DNA from 4 places in the Anaerosalibacter sp. Marseille-P3206 genome. Region 1 is predicted to be linked to each of the others. Evidence: riboswitches for the same ligand, from Rfam matches in the RefSeq annotation. Region 1 holds a riboswitch; each other region holds the start of a gene.

Region 1 (5,577 bases):
TATGCTGAGAAACTACTGCGATCTTTTTTGCAGTTTCTTTTAATGAAAGATCCTCTATATCTTTATTATCTATAAATATAGTACCTTTTTTAGGTTTTAATGTACGATATAGACATCTTAACAATGTACTTTTACCACTACCGTTAGGACCAATTATTCCTACAAATTCATTATTAGAGATATTGATACTTAAATCCTTTAGTATTTGTTTTCCACCTAAAAAAACAACTAATTCCTCAGAGCAAACTTCCATCACCTTCCACCTCCAAAACCATATGATTTATTTATCATTAAATATATGAAAATTGGAGTACCTATCATAGATATCAGTATACCTATTGGTAACTCACTACCTGGTATTATTATTCGTGATAAAACATCTGCCCATATTAAAAATATAGAACCTATTAAAGCCGTAATTGGTATAATCTTTTTATGATCGGTTCCGAATAATATTCTTACAATATGTGGAATTATTAACCCTACAAAACCTATAATTCCTGATGAATACACTATTAAACCTATGATTAAAGAAGTTACAAGTAAATAAACTTGACGATATGTGTGCAAATCTTTTCCTAATGTAATAGAAACTTCATCACCAAGAAGCATTAAGTTTAAAGTTCTATATTGAGTTATAAAAAATATGGTGGAAATTATTATTATAGGAAATATGAATTTTATACTTTCCCATTTAGCACCTGCCAAACTACCCATTAGCCAATAAGTAATGCTCCTGATTTTCTCTTTGTTCTTGCAAAAATATACTATAAAGCTAGAAAAAGCTGAGCATAAGGTACTAAGGGCCATACCAGATAATAATAATTTTGTAGAATTAGCCCTACCATTTATATTCGCCATAGTTATTACAAGAATGGATATGGCAAAAGCTCCTATAAAAGCACATATCCCAACATAATTGGACCCAAGGGATATGCCCACTCCCAACATAATAGCTAAAGTTGTCCCTAAATATGCCCCAGATGATACACCTAAAATATATGGATCAGCTAAAGGATTTTTAACAACTGCTTGCATTATTAATCCTGATATTGATAATCCCATACCAACACAAGTAGCTAAAATAATCCTTGGAAGTCTTATAAACCAAACAATATCTATAATTGCATCGCTAGGAAGAGTATCTGGGTTTCCTATAGAAAATGTCTTATAAAATATAATCCTATAAATGTCTTTAAATGATATATCAACAGACCCCATAGCTACAGATATTAATATTGAAAATACTAATGCAACTAAAAGTATAATAGAAACACCTATATATATAGGTGTTCCCTTAAATAATCCCTGTTGAATATCCTTATCTAAACTCTTCTGTTCCATATTCTACTCCTCATAAAGGTCTGGATATAAACCTTTGCTAATAGTTATTATTCCATCTAAAGTTCTAATACCACTAGCATAAACTTCGCTTAACATTATAGGATGTACCCTTTCATTTTTTATAGCTGCTATACTAGAAAGAGCAGGATTTTCTGTAATAGCTTTTAAAGCTGTATCCCTATCTATTTCATCACCATAATAAACAGTGAAAATTACATCAGGATTAAGTTTTACTAAATCTTCTCCACCAATATTTCCATTTTGCCTTGCAACTAAATCTGCACCAACCTGAGTAGCTACATTTCCTCCTATACTATCTTCTCCATAGATTCTAAATACATTATCTCCACCAATTTCTAAGATAACAGTTTTTACTGGATCTTTATCTTTTGCAAAATTTTTAGCTTTTTCTATTTCATCTTTCATGTTGTTAACTATTTCATTTGCTTTATCTTCAACATCAAAAATTTTACCCATATTTAAAATATCTTCATATTCGTTTTCTAAGGAATTAGGTTGTACAACACCACTATTCTGTGCCATATAGGTGTTAATCCCTCTTTCATGCCAAAAATCAACATCTCCTAAATTCTTTTCACCAAATAGAGAATACCAGCTTAGTATAAAGTCAGGTTCCATTGCAAGAACTTCCTCTTTTGTAGGTCTATTTTCATAATATTTAACTTTTTCAAAAGCTTCTTTGTATTCGTCTTTTACTTCATGATCTAATCCAGCTGTAGCAACAATTCTATCTTCCAATCCTAATGCTAATAATGTTTCAATAGAATTTTGATATACAGCCAAAACCCTTTCTGGTGACTTTTCAAATGTAATCTCCACAGGTTCAGCAGAATAATTATACGTCTTTATAGTTACTGGATAGTGAGATTCATTATTATTTTCTGACTCTTCCATAGACTCTTGAGCAACTGTAGAAACATTTTCCTTAACATCAGATTCCTTACTACATCCAGTAACTCCAAAAATCATAATTATAGCTAAAAACAAACTTAAAAACTTTTTCATGCTATCCTCTCCTTATGTGTTTTAATGAGTACCTTCGATAATCTGAATACCCTTTGATTCAAAAATCTCCTTTATTTCGTCTAATCTATTAGCTTCACATTTAACTATACAAACTCCTAGATGAAGTTTATCAACTCCATTTTCTTTTAATTTTTCTGCTATATTTATTATATTTTCCTTAGTATTTTTAGAGCAAATATCACAAGTAAAGAAAGACATAATTTCAGTATCTATATTCTTATATTGGGAAAAATGTTTTTCTTTATTATTATAAGCCCTGAAACATCCCATAGTTGTACATATACCATTAATTTTTTCACATATTCCAATTGCTATTTTCATATTTCCCCCTAATTAAATTTAATAAAAAAACAATCCTTTAATACACACAACAAAGGATTGCTCATAGAGAATGTCTATAAACCATTTTATTTACCCCCTTTATCGTCCGTAAAGTATAGTAATATAAAATAGGCAGGTGTTCTGACTTAAGCCTCATTGTTTTTTCAGCCTTCCCAGTTTCCCAGTGGCATATTGAAAAAACTACTCTATTACAGCGGCGGGACCGTGTGGGATTTTCACCCAACTTCCCTTTTAATCTACAAATTAAAAATTAATAGAACCTATTTTAAACTATTAAATTGACAGTTAAATTTTACTAGGTGGTTAAAGATTTGTCAAGCCCAAGTACCGTAAGTTTTGCGACAAAAAAACCTTCCCTACTGTCTCACCTTATGTCGCAGCATGGTTTTATTTAGTCTCCATAACAAATCTATGAACATTAGCCAAATATATATCATTGAATTGTTTTTAATATTTTTATATTATATATTTGAAGGTTGACATAGCACTCAACCTTTAGACTAATAGCAGTTCTGTCTACAACTGAGGCAAGCTTATAGCTTGCCTTTACATATTAAAACTCCTACTTTATAGAAGGAGTTTTTTTTTATTTATCGAATATATAAATATAACATTATTCTGCAAACATATTTATACAAGGGGGAGATAATTTGATTAAAAAAAATACTATAATTACAATATTAGCATTTGTTTTATTACTTAGTTTTGTACCAACTGTAAGCTATGGAATTGAAACTCCAACCTACAGAGCTTTACTAATAGGTAATAGTAATTATCAAACTTCTGAAAACCTCAATGGTCCATCAAACGACTTAATAAGAGTTGAAAATGCTCTTACTTTTAATTACTTTGGAACAAACAATACACCTTTCACTAGTATAATAAAGAATCAAAATTTAACAAAAGATGAGATAATAAATAGTATTAGAGAAGCATTTAAAGACGCTAAACCAAGAGATGTTTCCTACCTATACTATTCAGGCCACGGTGCATATGATATTTCAAATAATACATCCTATTTAATAGGAGTAGATGAATATGGTTTAAGCGTTCATGAATTAGAAAAAGAACTAAGAAATATACCTGGGACAATTGTAGTGATATTAGATAGTTGTCACTCAGGAGGATTCATAAATAAGAGCTTTGGAACAATGTCTGAAAACAACTATACAGAAGAAGATTATCTAAAAAATTATAATCAATCTATTTTAGATGCCTTTACAAAAATAAAAAGCCGAAGCTACTTAACAGATAGTAAATACAAAGTTATTACAGCAGCTTCAATAAATCAATATTCCTATGAATATAATTTTTCAGATAGTTGGGGGTGGGGAGGAGAATTCACTAGAGCTTTTGTAATGGGCAATGGATATAATGGCAATTTTCTAGCTGATGGTAACTATGATGGTAATGTAACTCTACAAGAAATTTATTACTATACTATGAATAACGTAAGAACAAGTAATGTCCAAACATATCCTATTGGTGACAACTTTATAATTGGCTCTACTATAAAAAAAGCTTCTCCTGAAAATATAATTACTTGGAAAACCTCTTATGATATTCCTCTTAATAAGGCATGGAATATTAAATTTAACATGAAATTAAATAAAGATGCATTGGAAGATAATATATATATATTAGATTCTAATGGCAATAAATTCCCAACAGATGCTAAAATAAGCTCTGATGAACAAAACATTACTATTACTCCTTTAAAAAACTATGATTACAATTCCCAGTATACTATAGTAATCGAAGACAATATATACTCACAAAGAGGACATAGACTTAAAGATAAAGTATTAGCCTCTTTTTTCACAGTAGAAGGTATAATAGATTATGAAAATACATGTTTAGATTTTGTTCAAAATGGCCATTTCACTAATCATTCATATCCAACTATACGAGAGGCCTTTGACAACTACTTTTATAATCCCGCTTGGGAATATTTCTACTCCAATGAAGATACACATGTAGTCGAATTTAATGGGATGGTCAAAAAAAATGGTGTTTATGGAAATCTAATAATACAATTCACAGTAGACTTAATAGAAGAAAACTTTAATGTAAACTATGTAGCATTTAACAGTGAACCTTTAACTACTAAAGAATTTGAAAGCCTTTTAAATGCAATATATGACTATTATATTAATACACATAAGTAAAACACAGAAACGAAAGAAGAACTCATTTCTAATTAGAAATGAGTTCTTCTTTGTTTATTTATTCAGTTCTTTCAATTGTTATAACTTCCTCCACCATATTTCCTGCCATATCTACAAGAACTATTTTTAATTCATTAATTCCTATATCTAAATCTACATCAAAAGTAAAGCTTTCTTCAATAGGTTCTACTATTGAATATTGAGATAATCTATCAACTCTATTAACTTCACTTCCATTAATATATAAAGTTAAAGCTGGAAAATTATCTTTCATCAATATTTCTAAAGTAGCGCTTTCATCTGTAAGCTCTCTTTCCTTTACTTCCACTGTCAACTCTGGTTCAGTAGTATCTACCCAAAATCTTCTAACTATGCTAGTCTCTACTCCACCTTGACTAATAGAAAGGATTTCAACCTCATGATATCCATCTTCAAACTCTAATTCAAGTTCAAATTCATATCCTTCACCACTTCTTATTACTTCATCATCTTGTTTTATTTCGATCTCTTCATTATAGGATACATCAGCTTGTATTCCATTAATTTTAACTACAGGAGTTAATGTTGTATCAAATACATAACCACTAAATTTAATGACATTTTCATTGTATGGCTCTAGTAATTCAGGATTAATTAAGTAAATAACTGGTCTACCTTCATCCTTACCTTCCGCAAT
Region 2 (5,577 bases), 570 kb from region 1:
ATTTCGCTTTTAGAAAAACTTAGCATTTATTAAACTATTGTGATATAATAAAACTATACAAATTAACACCAAAATATCAAGAGTTAGGGTAGAGATTTAGCTCTGTGACCCTATACCAACCTGCAATATGTAAGGTGGTTCAGCTAAAATTTCGATAAGGAGGTGAAAACATAGTGATTTCAAATCTTCTTATCTTAGGATCAGAAGATTTTTTTATTTCATAATTATTTTATAGGAGATGATTACATGAATACCACTGGTTTTATAAGAGGCTATATGGCAAAAAATATGAATGCTGAATATTTTATCAAGGTAGTTGTTACAGCTATAAGTAGAGAATTTGAAGAAGAAGTAAAATTAGAGAATATTAATGATGATGAATATTTAATAGTGATGAAGGGATATAGTGTTAAAATGAGTAGGGAACTTATTGATGAACTTAAAAGTGCTTATGGAGTTGATAGGTATATATTGGGGGAACTTGAAAAACAAGGTTTTATTTTTGATAGAAATAGAAGCCAATATATTCAGTACTGTTTTGGAAATTATGTTGGATCTTAACATGATCAGTCTGCAATGGAAATGTAGAAAATGCGTCTGAAGAACATTTTTTATGATATAATTATAATGTTTATAACATTTGACAATAATCATAGAAAAGTTATTATTGGGGTGTATTATGTTTAATATAAATGATAAGTTTTTATTGCAAAGGGCAGATAATTATGCAACTTTTTTCAGAGGGGAACAATATTATAATAATGGAAAAGTAATCCGTGCTGTACAAGATGAAAATACAGGATATATGTTGGGATTGGTTAAGGGATCTGAATATTACAAAGTGGAAGTAGGATTTGATGAATATGGAAATCTTATTCATACACAATGTAGTTGCCCAGCCTTTCAAAAATATTCAGGAGACTGTAAGCATGTCATAGCATTTCTTTTCTATTTAAAAAACTCTCAAATTCATAATACTATTCTGCAAAGGAAAGACGAAAAAGCTGTTTTAAACTTGATTAATTTTTTTAGTTATGAAGATGAAAAGGATAAGATTCCAGTTAATATAGAATATAATTATGAGTTCGATTACAATAGCTTTGATGGGATGTCAAAATCCTCATTTTTAAATTTGAGAATGGGTGAAGATAAGCTGTATGTAGTGAAGAGCATTAGAAAGTTTTTTGAAAGCTTAGAAGATGGGGAAGAGATTGTATTTGGGAAGTATTTCACTTTTAATCCAAGTATACACGTTTTCAAAGAAGAAGATAGGGAAATCATTAGCTTTTTGAAGTTACTATATGAAAACTATCAGGCAAATTACAGTGGATATAATAATTATGGCGAAAGTATATTTAAAGATAAGAGGATATTATTTACACCCAAAAGTCTTCAAAAGTTTTTTGAACTTATTAAGGGTAGAAGTTTTAATGCTACTATTAAGGGTGAAACTTATAATAATGTAGAGATAATTGAAAGTGATTTGCCACTATCTATAAATATTAGTGAGGACGATAATGATTTACTATTCAAAATAGACTATGAATCACAAATGGTTCCTATTATTTCGAATGGAATGTACTTTTTTAATAATGGTATGATTTATAAGATTTCTGATGAACAAAGGAAAAAAATAATACCACTATATAATGAAGTAATAAGAAGTAATGGAGGAGTATTGAAAGTACCTTTGAAGCATAGGGAATCTTTTATTTCAGAAGTGCTCCCAAAGGTGAAAGATATAGCAGAATTGAAGTTATCTGATTCTATTAATGAGGCAATATATAGTCCTGAATTTATAGGTGAAATATACCTAGATAGAAAAGACAATACGATTACTGGAAAGCTTAGTTTCATATATGATGATATAAATATTAATCCTTTTAGTTCTGATGATAGCAATTTAACTAGAAAAGATAAAATACTTCTTCGGGATGTACAAAAGGAAAGGGCAATTCTTAAAGAATTAGAGGAAAGTGCTTTTAAAGTTATAGATGGTGAAATTTATATGGATGAAGAAGAAAAGATATATGATTTTGTCTTTGAAACTATACCTGAATTACAGAGTTTATGCAATATTTATTATTCGGAAAGTTTTAAGGATATGACATTTAGAAAGTCCTCATATATTAGTGGAGGAATTCAGCTTAATGAAGAAACAGATATGTTGGATTTCGATTTTGAAACAGATGATATAGATATGAATGAGCTGGGAGATATATTTAATGCCATAAAAGAAAAGAAACGATATTTTAGATTAAAAGATGGCTCATTTTTACCTCTTGATAATAGTGAATTAGAGTATATGGGGGAGATTTTGGATTATCTAAATGTAAGTAATGATGAATTAGCAAATGGAAGTGTTTCAATACCTAAGTTTAGGGCAGCTTATTTAGATAATTATTTAAAGGATAGACAGATTAATTTTATTAAAAAGAATTTAAGCTTTAAGAAATTAATAAATGATATAAATGAACCTGAAGATATGGATTTTGAAATTCCAGTAGGGCTAGAAGGAGTTCTTAGAGATTACCAAAGATTTGGTTTTAAGTGGTTAAAGGTACTATCTAATTATGGATTTGGTGGAATTTTAGCTGATGATATGGGATTAGGAAAGACTCTTGAAGTTATTACATTTTTATTATCTGAAGTTGAAGAAAATGGCTCAAGGCCTTCATTGGTTGTAGCACCTAGTTCAGTAATATACAATTGGGAATCTGAAATAGAAAAGTTTGCACCCAAACTTAAAGTATTGGTAGTGTCAGGTAGCAAAAGTGAAAGAACTCAAATGGTTAAGGATATGGAGAATTATGATGTTGTTGTTACCTCTTATCCACTTATTAGAAAGGATTTAGAACTTTACAAGGATTTTTCTTTTAGATATGTTGTATTAGATGAGGCTCAACATATTAAGAATCCTAAGTCATTAAATGCCAGAACAGTAAAGAGAATAAAGGCGAAGAATTATTTTGCTCTAACAGGAACACCAATGGAGAATTCTCTTACAGAACTTTGGTCTATATTTGATTATCTTATGCCTGGATATTTACTTTCCCATGGGAAATTTATTGAAAAGTACGAAAAGCCTATTGTAAGAGACAAAGATGGAAGTGCACTTAGGGATTTAAACAATCATATAAGGCCATTTATTTTGAGAAGGCTTAAAAAAGATGTACTAAAAGAACTTCCAGATAAGATAGAACAACAAATTGTAGTAGATATGACGGTAGAGCAAAGAAAAATTTACCTTGCTTATTTACAAGCTATAAAAGGAGAAATTGAAGAAGAAATAAATGTTAGTGGTTTTAATAGAAGTCAAATAAAGATACTAGCAGGTCTTACAAGATTAAGACAAATTTGTTGTCATCCGGGAATGTTTATTGAAAATTATAGTGCTAGTAGTGGGAAACTTGATTCACTAGAAGAGATATTAGTTGATGCTATTGAAAGTGGACATAGGATATTGTTGTTTTCTCAATTTACTAGTATGTTACACCTTATAAAAGATGTGTTGGCAAAAAATCATATTGAATATATGTATTTAGATGGTTCTACTGATGTTAAGGAAAGAGGTAAGTTAGTAAAAGACTTCAATGGAGGAAAGGGAGATGTGTTTTTAATTTCGCTAAAAGCTGGAGGTACTGGTCTTAATTTAACAGGAGCAGATATGGTTATTCATTTTGACCCTTGGTGGAATCCTGCTGTTGAAGATCAAGCTACAGATAGAGCTTATAGAATTGGTCAGAAGAATACAGTTCAAGTGATTAAACTTATAACCAAGGGGACTATTGAGGAAAAGATATTTAAACTTCAAGAATCAAAAAAAGAAATGATAGACAAGGTAATAACAGAAGGAGAAACTTTGGTATCAAAATTAAGTGAAGAGGAAATAAAATATTTATTTGATATATAGGGAATTAAATGTAGGTTTTCTACCATTGTCAAAAAAAACACAAAAATTAATTGAACAAAAAAATCTTATATGATAATATATAAATGGATAAAATCGAATAATGAAAAAGTATGAGGTTCATTTGATTAAAAGGGAAATCGGTTAAAATCCGATACAGCCCCCGCTACTGTAAGTGTGATGAAATCAACTTGTTGCCACTGGCTTAACTGGGAAGGCGTTGAGAGTAGGATGAAACACAAGTCAGGAGACCTGCCTATTGCTTTTTTAGTAAACCTTCGGAGGGAAGTCGTTACTTGTTTTTATTGTGTATTTATGTCAAAAAATACCCTAACCTGAAGGTTAGGGCTTTTTTATTTTTAAAATCAAACTACGGAGGGATAAGATGAAAAAGGGAATTCTTGTTGTTAGCTTTGGAACTACTTATGAGGATACTAGGAAGAAATGTATTGAAAGTGTAGAGAATAGGATTAGAGATGAATTTAAAGACTGCGATGTGAGGAGGGCTTTTACATCTCAGATGGTTATAAATATTCTTAAAAAAAGAGACAAGCTTGTTATTGATAATGTAGCTGAAGCTTTGGACAAGTTGAAGGAAGATGAATTTGACGAGATATATGTACAATCTCTTCATATAATACCTGGGCATGAATATGAGAAGATGCAAAAACAAATTGCTGACTTTAAAGAGAATAGCAGTATAGATATTAAAGTTGGGAAACCATTATTGTCTGATGATAGGGATTATGAAAGAGTAGTGGAAGCACTTAATATTGGGAAAATTAGTGATGATGAAGCAGTGATATTTATGGGTCATGGAACTGACCATGTGAGTGATGAGTCTTATTCTATACTTGAAGAAAAGTTAAGAGAAAAGAATATTGAAAATGCTTATATTGCTACAGTGGAAGGAAGTAAAACTATTATGGATATAGTTCCTATTTTGAAAGAAAAGAATATTAAAAAGATTGTTTTGAAACCATTTATGCTCGTGGCAGGGGATCATGCAACTAATGATATGGCTGGAGATGAGGAAGATTCTTGGAAGAGTATTCTTTTAAGTGAAGGATTTGAAGTAGAAACTTATCTTAATGGTTTAGGGGAAAATGAAGCTGTACAAGAAATATTTGTTTCTCATTTGAAGGATATGATTTAAGCAATTCTGCCAGAAGAGATATTGTTTCCATATGCTGCAGTTGGAATTGTGTTGGTAATGCTTTTACCAAGCAAATTAAATATTTTGATGTTGGGAGATGAAGTGGCTACTGGCCTTGGTCTTAATGTTGAGAGGACTAGATTTATGTTTATTATTCTTTCATCTTTACTTGCAGGAAGTGCAGTTAGTGTGGTAGGTCTTTATTTTATACCCGAAAAGGTGAGGAGATGTTAATTAATAAAGGATGGATGTGATTTGTTTGATTGAAATAGATGGTGTGACTAAAAAGTTTGGGGATTTTACTGCTGTAGGAAATGTGAGCTTAACGATTAAAGAGGGAGAATTTTTAGGCCTTCTTGGACCCAATGGAGCAGGTAAAAGTACCCTTATCAATATGCTTACAGGATTATTAAAACCTACAACAGGGGTATTGAGAATAGATGGACAAGTTATGTCTAGGGATAATATGCAAATAAAAAAGAGATTAGGGGTTGTTCCCCAATATACCAAT
Region 3 (5,577 bases), 650 kb from region 1:
TTACAGTGGAAAAACAGTAGAAAGTAGTAAGAATTTATTAGATGTTTTGGTGTTAAAAGATGAATTATATAGACTATCTTACAATGTATTGGTGTATGCAAGAATGAGATCTGATGAAGATAGTAGAAACAGTACTTATCAAGCCCTTACAGACAGGGCTATGGGTTTGGCAGCTTTGGTACAAGAGAAAACTTCTTTTATAGTACCAGAAATACTTTCTCTAGATGAAAGTGAAATGGAAAAGTATATAAATGAGCAAAAGGATTTAGAAGTATATAGACATTTCTTAGATACAATCTTAAGAAAAAAAGAACATGTATTATCTCAAAGAGAAGAAGCCCTATTAGCTCAAATGTCAGAAGTAAGTGAATCACCACAAAATACTTTTTCAATGTTAAATAACGCAGATATTAAATTCCCAAGTATTGTAGATGAAAATGGAAATGAAGTAGAAATAACTCATGGAAACTTTATACCATTTATGGAAAGCAAAGATAGAAGGGTGAGAAAAGATGCTTATGAAAATCTATATCATACCTATGGAAACTTTAAAAATACTTTTGCTTCTACATTAAATGGTTGTGTTAAGAAAAATATTTTTTATGCTAAGGCAAGAAATTATAACTCAAGTATAGAAGCATCTTTAGATGAAAACAATATACCTGTATCTGTATATGATAATTTACTTAATTCAATAAATAACAATTTAGATGCAATGCATAAATATATCAGTATTCGTAAAAGAGCATTAGGAGTAGATGAACTTCACATGTATGATATATATACTCCTATAGTTAAAGATACTGATATAAAAGTTCCTTATGAAAAGGCACAAGAGGTAATCATAGAAGGACTACATCCTCTAGGAGAGAATTATTTAGAAGTATTAAAAGAAGGATTCAACAATAGATGGATTGATGTGTATGAAAACAGAGGTAAAAGAAGTGGAGCTTATTCTTTTGGGACATATGATTCTAAACCTTTTGTACTATTAAACTATCATGAAACTCTTGACAATGTATTTACAATTGCTCATGAAATGGGACATTCTATTCATAGCTATTTTACAAGAAAGAATCAACCATATATTTATGGAGGATATAGTATATTTTTAGCCGAGATAGCTTCTACTACTAATGAAGCTCTTTTGATGGATCATATGCTTAAAAATGCAAAAGATAATAGTGAAAAATTGTATTTACTAAATCATTATTTAGACCAATTTAAAGGTACTATTTATAGGCAAGCTATGTTTGCAGAATTTGAAAGAGATATCCATGAATATGTTGAAAATGGAGGCGCACTAACAGCAGATTACTTATGTGATAGTTATAAAAAATTAAATGAAAAATACTATGGTCCTGATATGGTAATTGACGATGAAATAGCAATGGAATGGGCTAGAATACCTCATTTTTATTACAATTACTATGTGTTCCAATATGCAACTGGTTTTTCATCTGCAATTTCGCTATCAGAGAAAATACTAAAAGAAGGTAGTGAAGCTGTAGATAGATATATAGAGTTTTTAAGTAGCGGAGATTCAGATTATGCAATAAATGTACTTAAGAGAGCAGGAGTAGATATGACTACTAGCGAACCAATAGATAAGGCGTTGAAATTATTTGGTAAGTTAGTTGATGAAATGGATAAATTAATTTAGTATAAAAGGAGACCATTAGGTCTCCTTTTTCAAAATAATTATAATATTGACAAAGTGATTTATTTAGCATAAACTAGAGTTGGTTAGTGAAATAGTTATATGAAAATTAAATACCGTTATGTTTATAAGTTTATTTATATAATTAATAGGGAAGTTGGGTGAAAAGCCCACGCAGCCCCCGCTACGGTAAGTATTTCTTCATTATGATTGAAGAGTGTTTATCAATATGCCACTGGATTTTTCTGGGAAGGCGATAAACATATACTAAGCCCGGAGACCTGCTTATAAACAGTTTGCATTTTTCGGTGGGAAAAATAGTAACAATATGTTGTAGGACTTTGTGTTTATATATAAAGTTTATATATTTGTGTATTTTTCTGCCGTTAAAAATTTAACGGTTTTTTATATTTTTTGATACAAAATTAAATAAGAGGCTATTGGTGTAATAAAAATACTTAAAAGGGAAGTTTGGTGAAATTCCGACACGGTCCCGCCACTGTAATAGATAGAAGCTTATCAAAACCACTGTGCATGAGCATGGGAAGGTGAAAGATTCGTTATTCTTAAGTCAGGAGACCTGCCAATAGTAGCAATGCTGTTTATTACTCACGAGGATGAGGAGGTGTTATTAAATTAGTAGAGTTATCTACTTGTTAATTATGCCTTTCTGCCTTTAGAAAGGTTTTTTTGTGTGAAAATTAAAAGGAATGGAGGATTAATATGAATATTCATGAATACCAAGCAAAGGAAATATTAAATGAATATGGGATACAGGTTCCAAGGGGGCAAGTAATATTTACTCCTGAAGAAGCTTTTAAGGCGGCATGGAGAATAGAAAGCGATGTAGCAGTTGTAAAAGCACAGATTCATGCAGGTGGTAGAGGAAAAGCTGGAGGAGTAAAAATAGCAAAGAGTATTGATGATGTAATGCTTCATGCAAATGAACTATTAGGGAAAAAACTAGTTACTCACCAAACAGGACCTGAAGGCAAAGAGGTAACACGACTATTGATCGAAGAAGGCTGCGATATAAAAAAAGAATATTATATAGGACTTACTTTGGATAGAGGCACATCTAGGATTGTTTTAATTGCATCTGAAGAGGGAGGAACCGAGATTGAAAATGTAGCTAAAGAGATGCCAGATAAGATATACAAAGAAATAATAGATCCTGTTATTGGATTGACTCCTTTTCAAGCACGTCGCATTGGTTTTAATATTAATATTTCTAAAGAGCTTATGCAGCAATTTGTAGAGTTGTTACTAAATTTGTATCGTTGTTTTGTAGATAAAGATTGTACTATTGCAGAAATTAATCCTCTAGTAGTTACTGAAGATGGAAGAGTAATGGCATTAGATGCGAAAATGAATTTTGATTCCAATGGGTTGTATCGTAATAAAGATATATTAGATTATAGAGATTTAGAAGAGGAAGATGAAAAAGAAATTGAAGCTTCAAAATATGATCTTTCTTATGTATCACTAGATGGCAATATTGGTTGTCTGGTAAATGGCGCAGGTTTAGCAATGTCAACAATGGATATTATAAAATATTATGGTGGAGAACCAGCAAATTTCCTAGATGTTGGTGGTGGTGCCACAGAGGAAAATGTTAAAGCGGCGTTTAAGATTATTCTTTCAGATAAACGCGTAAATGGAATATTTGTTAATATCTTTGGAGGAATTATCAAATGTGATGTAATTGCAAATGGGATTGTTGAAGCTTGCAAGGATATAAAGGTCAAAGTGCCTATTGTAGTTAGATTGGAAGGTACTAATGTTGATGAAGGAATAGAAATACTTAACAATTCAGGATTAAATATTGTTACTGCAAATTCAATGGGTGAAGGTGCTAAGAAAATTGTTGAATTAGTAAAGTGAGGAGGGAATTTTTATGAGTATATGGGTTAATAAGGATACATTGGTAATTGTACAGGGGATAACTGGTTCAACTGCTAGTTTTCATACAAAGGAAATGTTGGATTATGGAACAAAAATAGTAGGTGGTGTTACTCCAGGTAAGGGTGGAACAAAAGTACAAGGAGTTCCAGTGTTTAATACGGTTAAAGAAGCTGTAGAAGAAACTAATGCAAGCGTTTCTGTTATTTATGTTCCTGCTCCTTGGGCTCCAGATGCAATAATTGAAGCAGTTGATGCTAAGTTGGATATGGTTGTTTGTATTACTGAACATATACCAGTGCAGGATATGGTAAAAGTTAAGAGATATATGGAAGGAAAGAAAACTCGTTTAATAGGGCCTAATTGTCCGGGAATAGTTATACCAGAGGAATGTAAAATTGGAATAATGCCTGGATATATTCACAAAAGAGGTCATGTAGGGATAGTATCACGTTCTGGAACCTTGACTTATGAAGCTGTTTATCAATTAAGCCAAAAGGGAATTGGACAGTCTGCAGCTGTTGGTATTGGTGGAGATCCCATAAATGGAACGAATTTTATAGATGTTTTAAAGGCATTCAATGAAGATGAAGATACCAATGCAGTTATTATGATTGGTGAAATAGGAGGTACTGCAGAGGAAGAAGCAGCGCTATGGATCAAAGAAAACATGTCAAAACCTGTAGTAGGATTTATAGCTGGTGCCACAGCACCAAAAGGTAAGCGTATGGGCCATGCTGGAGCAATTATTTCAGGAGGCAAGGGAACAGCAGATGAAAAAATAAGAATGATGAAGAAATGTGGAATAGAAGTAGCTGATACATGTGCCACAATAGGAGACACTCTTGTTGAAGTTTTGAAAGAAAAAGAATTGTTAGATTATTGTCTATAAAAATGTATTGACATATATATATAAAACAAATATTATATCAATAATTAAATAAAAAACATTTCGTCTTTTATATGGATGAAATGTTTTTTTATCAGTTATTTAGTCCTATCATGAGAAAGGATAGTTTAAAAATAGACACGGAGACTAAAAAACGACACACATAGATTGTTAATTTAATGGCATTGTAAGTATACATTATTCAATTGATATGTGAAAAATAAATCAATTAATAATGGTCAATTAAAAAATTAATGTCTATTTTCAGACTCTTGTTTTTTTAATTGACTAATTTTACCTTTTATAAAATCTAGTTTAAAAAGGATGTAAATCAGTATTATTAGCGGTTTTGACTATATTATTTGCAAATTAATTATTTATAGATTATTATATATATTGTGGTATGATATTTGCAACATACTTAATAGATGTTACATTAATTTTATGGGAGGTGAAGGCCTTGAAAAGAATGTCATTTATGTTAAAACAACATATAGGAGCACCATGTAATCCAATAGTTAAGGCTGGAGACGAAGTGAAGAGAGGACAATGTATTGCAGAGCCTTCAGGACTAGGTGCTAAAATATTTTCAAGTATTTCTGGTAAAGTAGAAACTGTTAATGATACTGAGATAGTAGTACTTGCAGATGATGTTCAAAACAAGGATTATGTTAAAATAAAGGAATGTGATTCAATACTTGATACTATTTATGAAGCTGGGATAGTTGGAGCTGGTGGAGCTGGTTTTCCAACTCATATTAAGTTGAAAGCTGATATACCAGATGGTTATATAATAGCAAACTGTGTTGAATGTGAGCCAGCATTGCATCACAATATTAAATTACTAGAAGAAGACCCTGGTGTTGTAATAAGGGGTATAGAATATGCAATGAAGGTTACTAATGCTCCAAAAGCGTATATAGGAATAAAAGCTAAACATAAAAAAGCTATTGAAGCTATTAACAAATATTTAGATGGCAATAAGGATATTGAAATCAAAGAATTAAAAGATATCTATCCAATGGGAGAAGAGAGAGCACTTATTCATGCTATACTTGGTATTTGGCTTGAACCAACACAATTACCACTAGAAGCTAAATGTGTAGTTATAAATGCTGAAACTCTT
Region 4 (5,577 bases), 630 kb from region 1:
GAATCATATGGAATATTTATTAGATGTAGCAGGAGAAGATCATGTGGGTTTAGGATTTGATTTTAATGGTTATTTGGGATCACCAAAATTGAAAGGTTTAGAAGACTGTAGCAAAGCAACAATTGTAACAAATGAACTTATTAAAAGAGGATATAGTGAAACAACAATCAAAAAAGTATTAGGAGAGAACTTTTTAGGTGTTTTAGAAAATATACTTAAATAATCCTTATATTTCATAATTCTTTAGTGTATTATATAATTGTATACAATATGCTAAGGAGGAAAAATTGTGAGGAAGTTTATTATTTTATTATTAGTTTTTATAATTGTTTTTTCAAATATATGTATTGCTGATGAAGCCAAAGAGGAAAATGAAAAAGTAGTTATTTCATTAGCTGGAGATACTTGCTTTGATGGAGCTTTAAAAAAACATATTAGTAAATATGGCATCAACTATCCTTTTGATAAAGTGAATTGTTATTTTAATGAAGATGATTTAACTATTTTAAACCTAGAAACTAGTGTGACTACTAGAGGGAAAAAGTGGCCTAACAAACAATTCAACTTTAGATCCAATCCTAATTCAATAAAGGGAATGGCTGAATCAGGTGTTGATGTTGTTACTTTGGCAAACAATCATATTTTGGATTATGGTTATAGTGGACTAATGGATACATTGAAATGCTTAGATAAATACAATATTAAATATACTGGTGCTGGTAAAAATAAGAAGGAAGCAATAGAGGGAGTTATAATCGAAGAAAAGGGAGTTAAAATTGGAATACTATCTTTTTCAAGGGTTATTCCTGATATGAAATGGTACGCAACTAGCGAAAGATCAGGACTTGTAAGTGGTTATGATTATTATGTAGGCGAAATGACAAAGAAAATAGCTGAGATGAAAAAGGAAGCTGATATTGTTATTCTATCTATTCATTGGGGAGTAGAGAGGATAACTACTCCTAGAAAACAGGAAATCAATGTGGCTAAGAAAGCCATAGATTGTGGAGCTGATATAGTAATGGGACACCATCCTCATGTATTGCAGGGAATAGAAGTGTACAATGGAAAGCCGATATTCTATAGTCTAGGCAATTTTATATTTAATTCAGCAAGCAAAGCAGGCACTAATACTATGATTAGTCAAGTAACCATAGTAGACAAAGAGATTCAGAGTATAAATGTAATACCATGTAAGATTATAAATGGAAGGCCAATACCTTTAGAAGGAAAGGAAAAAGCAGAAGCTATTAATAATATAAATAAATTGTCTAAACCTTTTGGGAGTAAGGTAAATGGTAAAGGTTTTATGGAGATAAATTAGTATATAACTCAAATAATATTGGGGGTAATTATATGTATGGTCTCGTATTAGAAGGTGGAGGAGCAAAAGGAGCATATCATATCGGAGCATATAAGGCTATAATGGAGATGGGCATTGAAATTGGTGGGATTGCTGGTACATCCGTTGGAGCATTGAATGGGGCTATGTTAGTCCAAGGTGGATACGAAAAGGCAGTTGAACTTTGGTCAAATATGACATATTCAAGAGTTATAGCTGCTAGTGATGAAGAAATTGAAAAGATAAAAAAAGGTAAGTTAGGAAAAGAAGACATTAAAAATTTAGCTGGAAAAGTAAAATCTGTATTAGATGATAAGGGATTAGATATAACTCCACTAAGAGAATTATTAAATGAAGTAATAGATGAAGAAAAGGTTAGAGAATCTAGAAAGGATTTTGCAATAGTAACAGTTTCTCTTACAGACTTAAAGCCTTTGGAATTATATATAGAAGATATTCCAGAGGGAAAATTAATTGACTATATAATAGCAAGTGCAAACTTTCCTGCTTTTAAGAGTGAAAAAATTGATGGTAAGAAATTTATAGACGGTGGACTTTATAACAATCTACCTATAAATTTACTTTCTCACAAAGGTTATAAAGATATAATTGCTGTTAGAACTCATGGGCCAGGTAGATTAAAAAAGATAGATGATAAGGGATTAAATGTAATATATATTTCCCCTGTAGATGATTTGGGTAAGACCTTAGAATTTGAAAGTCAAACTGCTATAAGGGATATGGAACTTGGCTACTATGATGGATTGAAAGCACTTAGAGGTTTGAAGGGATATAAGTATTATATCGAAGGGAAAAGGGATGAAGATTATTTCATAAATAAGTTCTTAAGTTTTGGAGAAGAAAAGATTCTTCAAGTTGGAAAAACTTTAGGAATAGAAGGCGTACCTTATAAGAGGGCAATATTTGAATATATAATACCTAAAATAAGTACATTAGTTGGTACTAATAAGGGGAATGACTATGAAGATATTGCTATTAGATTTCTTGAACATTTAGCAGAAAAATATGAGGTGGAAAGATTTAAAATATATAGTTTCGATGAATTTTTAAATTTAGTATTAGAAAAACATGAATGTGATGAACTAAAAAGGGAAAATGGTTTTTTAACTAAGTTAGTAAATAAGGTAGATTTTCTTTCTGTATTAAACAAAGATGAGACAATATTAAATATTGCAGATATTTTATTTTGAGTTAGTGAGTCAAGGGACGGTCCCCTGACTCACTATTTTCTATTTGACATAAAATCTAAAAAAATGATATCATGGAATAGAAAATAGAATAAGAGTTTAGGTGCCCTATGGGTTAAAAGGGAAAGTGGTTAAAACCCACTACAGCCCCCGCTACTGTGAATGGTGACGAATTCCATATCCACTGGCTATTGCTGGGAAGGAGGAAGGAGGATTGAGCCATGAGTCAGGAAACCTGCCTGAACAAAAGCCATCTTTCGGAGGGAAAGACAGTGCTTGTTGATTGGTTCACAAATGAAAAATATGAACTTTTATGACAAGAGAACTTCGAGAGAAGTTCTTTTTTTAAATTTGGAGGTGAAGTCATGAGTAGTATTATGGTACAGGGAACTACTTCTTCTGCAGGTAAGAGTATGCTTTGTACAGCTCTATGTAGAATTTTTGTAGAAGATAATTTAAGTGTATTTCCATTTAAAGCTCAAAATATGTCATCTAAATCTTATATTACTGAAGATGGATTAGAAATAAGTACAGCACAAGCATTACAAGCTACAGCTGCAGGACTAAAGCCAGATCCTAGGATGAACCCAATTTTATTAAAGCCTACTGGTGATAGGTCTAGTTTAGTTTATTTAAAAGGGAAATTATCTGAAAATATGGATGCAGTAGAGTATTTTAAATTTAAAACAAGTTTAAGACCCATGATATTAGAAACATTTGAGGAAGTGGAAAGTGAATATGATGTAGTAGTCATAGAAGGAGCTGGTAGTCCTGCTGAAATCAATCTAAAAGAAAATGATATTGTGAATATGGGAATGGCTGAAATGGCAAACTCTCCTGTGCTTTTAATAGCAGATATTGATAGGGGAGGGGTGTTTGCATCCCTTTATGGAACAGTAATGCTTTTAGAGGAAGAAGAAAGAAAGAGAATTAAAGGTTTAGTGATAAATAAATTTAGAGGAGATATATCTCTTTTACAATCAGGAATAGACATGATAGAAGAATTACTTGATATTCCCGTAGTTGGAACTATCCCATATGTTCATATAGAATTAGAAGACGAAGATAGTTTAACTGATTATGAAAAGAAATGTAATAGTAGTGCTCAAGATGAAATGGAAAAGATAGAACAAATCAAGAAATTAGCAAAGGTAGTTAGAGAAAATATGGATATGGAATATATTTATTCATTATTAGACATAAATGTAGGTGAATAATATGGTAGATTTACTTTTGGCAGTGGTATTAGATTTTTTAATTGGGGACCCCTATAGCTTTCCTCATCCTGTGAAGTTAATGGGCAATATTATTTCACAGGAAGATAAATTAGTAAGAAAGGTTTTTAAAAGTAGAAAGGGACTAAAATTTGGTGGATTTATAATAGTTGTTTTCAATATGTTTATATCCTTTTCTATTCCCTTTGTATTACTTAAATGGCTAAAGCAATATGATGTGGCTTATCATATTGTAAATACTTATCTAATGTATACATGTATAGCAGCTAGATGCCTTCATAAAGAGGCTATGAAGGTATATCATGCTTTTTCCAATGGTATAGAGGATGCTAGGGTGAAATTATCTTATATAGTGGGAAGAGATACAACAAAGCTAAATGAAGGTGAAATAGTAAGTGCAGATGTTGAAACTGTTGCAGAGAATACCTCTGATGGAGTTATTGCTCCACTATTTTATATTTTGCTATTTGGTTCTCCTGGAGGAATGATGTACAAGATAGTTAACACTATGGATTCCATGCTTGGATACAAAAATGATAAGTACATTGATTTAGGTTTTTTCCCCGCAATAAATGACGATATTTTTAATTATATACCTGCAAGGATCACAGGAGTTTTAATGTGTATTTCATCAATATTTAAGTATGATGTAAAAAATGGTTTTAAAATAATGATACGAGATAGAAAAAATCATAAGAGTCCTAATAGTGCCTATCCAGAAGGAGCAGTGGCAGGACTATTAAATATTCAGTTGGGAGGTAGTAGCTACTACTTTGGAAAATTAGTTGAAAAGCCAACTATTGGAGATAAAAAAAGAACTATAGAAAGAGAAGATATTAAAAAAACTATTGATATTATGTATAGAACGGAAATATTATTTATTGCTATTTGGTTAATTTTATTTATTGTAGTTTGAAAGTAGGTGAGTAGATGAAACATGGTGGAGATTTGATTTCATATAGAGATTTTTATAAGGGCAATTTAATAGATTTTTCTAGTAATATAAATCCATTGGGACCTCCTGAAGGATTAGGAGAAATCCTTGAAAACTCTTTTGAAAAATTAAAAGCTTATCCAGATATTAAGTATAGGAATCTTAAGAGAAGTGTTGCTAATTATTTAAATTGTGAAGATAAAAATGTAGTTGTGGGAAACGGTGCTGTGGAAATAATAGATAATTTTATACAATTATTTGATAGAGTATTGGTTTTTATTCCTTCTTTTTCAGAATATGAATTGCGAAGTAAAGTACACAAAAAAGAAGTATTAAAACTTAAATATACAGATGATTTTAAAGTAGATTTACAGAGTTTAAAAGACAATATTAAAAGAGGAGATTTACTGATATTAGGAAATCCCAACAATCCTACAGGAATGAGAATTGAAGAAGATGTATTACTTAGCATATATAAAATCATAAGAGAAAAAGATGGATTTTTACTTTTAGACGAAGCTTTTTTTGAATTTTGTCCTGAAGATTATGATAGCATAGAAATTTTTAAAAAATATAATTTTAAAAATGTAGGAATCATTAGAGCTGCAACTAAATTTTTTGCTCTTCCAGGAATTAGACTAGGATATGGCTGTACTTCGCTAGATATAGTGGAAAGGTATAGAAATATAGAATTGCCATGGAGTGTTAATGCATTGGCTGATTGTGCTGGAGGATATATTTTTCAATGTAAGGATTACATTGAAAAGAGTAAAGCTTATATTCATGAGGAACGAAAATATTTACTTAGTGAGCTATTTAATTTAGAAGGAATAGCACCATATAGTACTCAGTCAAATT

What was found. A riboswitch is a leader RNA that binds a small molecule or an ion and turns the genes downstream of it on or off. The one in region 1 is predicted to bind cobalamin.
Region 2: another riboswitch for cobalamin. It lies ahead of BQ9840_RS06535 (sirohydrochlorin cobaltochelatase); the one in region 1 lies ahead of BQ9840_RS09070 (CGGC domain-containing protein).
Region 3: another riboswitch for cobalamin. It lies ahead of sucC (ADP-forming succinate--CoA ligase subunit beta); the one in region 1 lies ahead of BQ9840_RS09070 (CGGC domain-containing protein).
Region 4: another riboswitch for cobalamin. It lies ahead of BQ9840_RS06215 (cobyric acid synthase); the one in region 1 lies ahead of BQ9840_RS09070 (CGGC domain-containing protein).

The regions. Positions count from the first base shown of each region.
Region 1 is NZ_FUHM01000002.1:1,618,924-1,624,500, reverse strand. Features, by position in the region: gene BQ9840_RS09085 (ABC transporter ATP-binding protein) at 1-253, opposite strand, end outside; gene BQ9840_RS09080 (FecCD family ABC transporter permease) at 253-1,344, opposite strand; gene BQ9840_RS09075 (ABC transporter substrate-binding protein) at 1,348-2,370, opposite strand; gene BQ9840_RS09070 (CGGC domain-containing protein) at 2,392-2,712, opposite strand; cobalamin riboswitch at 2,826-3,012, opposite strand; gene BQ9840_RS09065 (caspase family protein) at 3,384-4,901, shown strand; gene BQ9840_RS09060 (S8 family serine peptidase) at 4,960-5,577, opposite strand, start outside.
Region 2 is NZ_FUHM01000002.1:1,050,355-1,055,931, reverse strand. Features, by position in the region: gene BQ9840_RS06545 (hypothetical protein) at 247-561, shown strand; gene BQ9840_RS06540 (SNF2 helicase associated domain-containing protein) at 680-3,913, shown strand; cobalamin riboswitch at 4,010-4,185, shown strand; gene BQ9840_RS06535 (sirohydrochlorin cobaltochelatase) at 4,296-5,066, shown strand; gene BQ9840_RS06530 (iron chelate uptake ABC transporter family permease subunit) at 5,088-5,300, shown strand; gene BQ9840_RS06525 (ABC transporter ATP-binding protein) at 5,326-5,577, shown strand, end outside.
Region 3 is NZ_FUHM01000002.1:2,267,283-2,272,859, forward strand. Features, by position in the region: gene pepF (oligoendopeptidase F) at 1-1,663, shown strand, start outside; cobalamin riboswitch at 1,773-1,964, shown strand; cobalamin riboswitch at 2,085-2,263, shown strand; gene sucC (ADP-forming succinate--CoA ligase subunit beta) at 2,384-3,544, shown strand; gene sucD (succinate--CoA ligase subunit alpha) at 3,558-4,454, shown strand; gene prdC (proline reductase-associated electron transfer protein PrdC) at 4,855-5,577, shown strand, end outside.
Region 4 is NZ_FUHM01000002.1:992,278-997,854, reverse strand. Features, by position in the region: gene BQ9840_RS06230 (dipeptidase) at 1-223, shown strand, start outside; gene BQ9840_RS06225 (CapA family protein) at 290-1,324, shown strand; gene BQ9840_RS06220 (patatin-like phospholipase family protein) at 1,357-2,553, shown strand; cobalamin riboswitch at 2,635-2,808, shown strand; gene BQ9840_RS06215 (cobyric acid synthase) at 2,916-3,767, shown strand; gene cbiB (adenosylcobinamide-phosphate synthase CbiB) at 3,769-4,701, shown strand; gene BQ9840_RS06205 (pyridoxal phosphate-dependent aminotransferase) at 4,716-5,577, shown strand, end outside.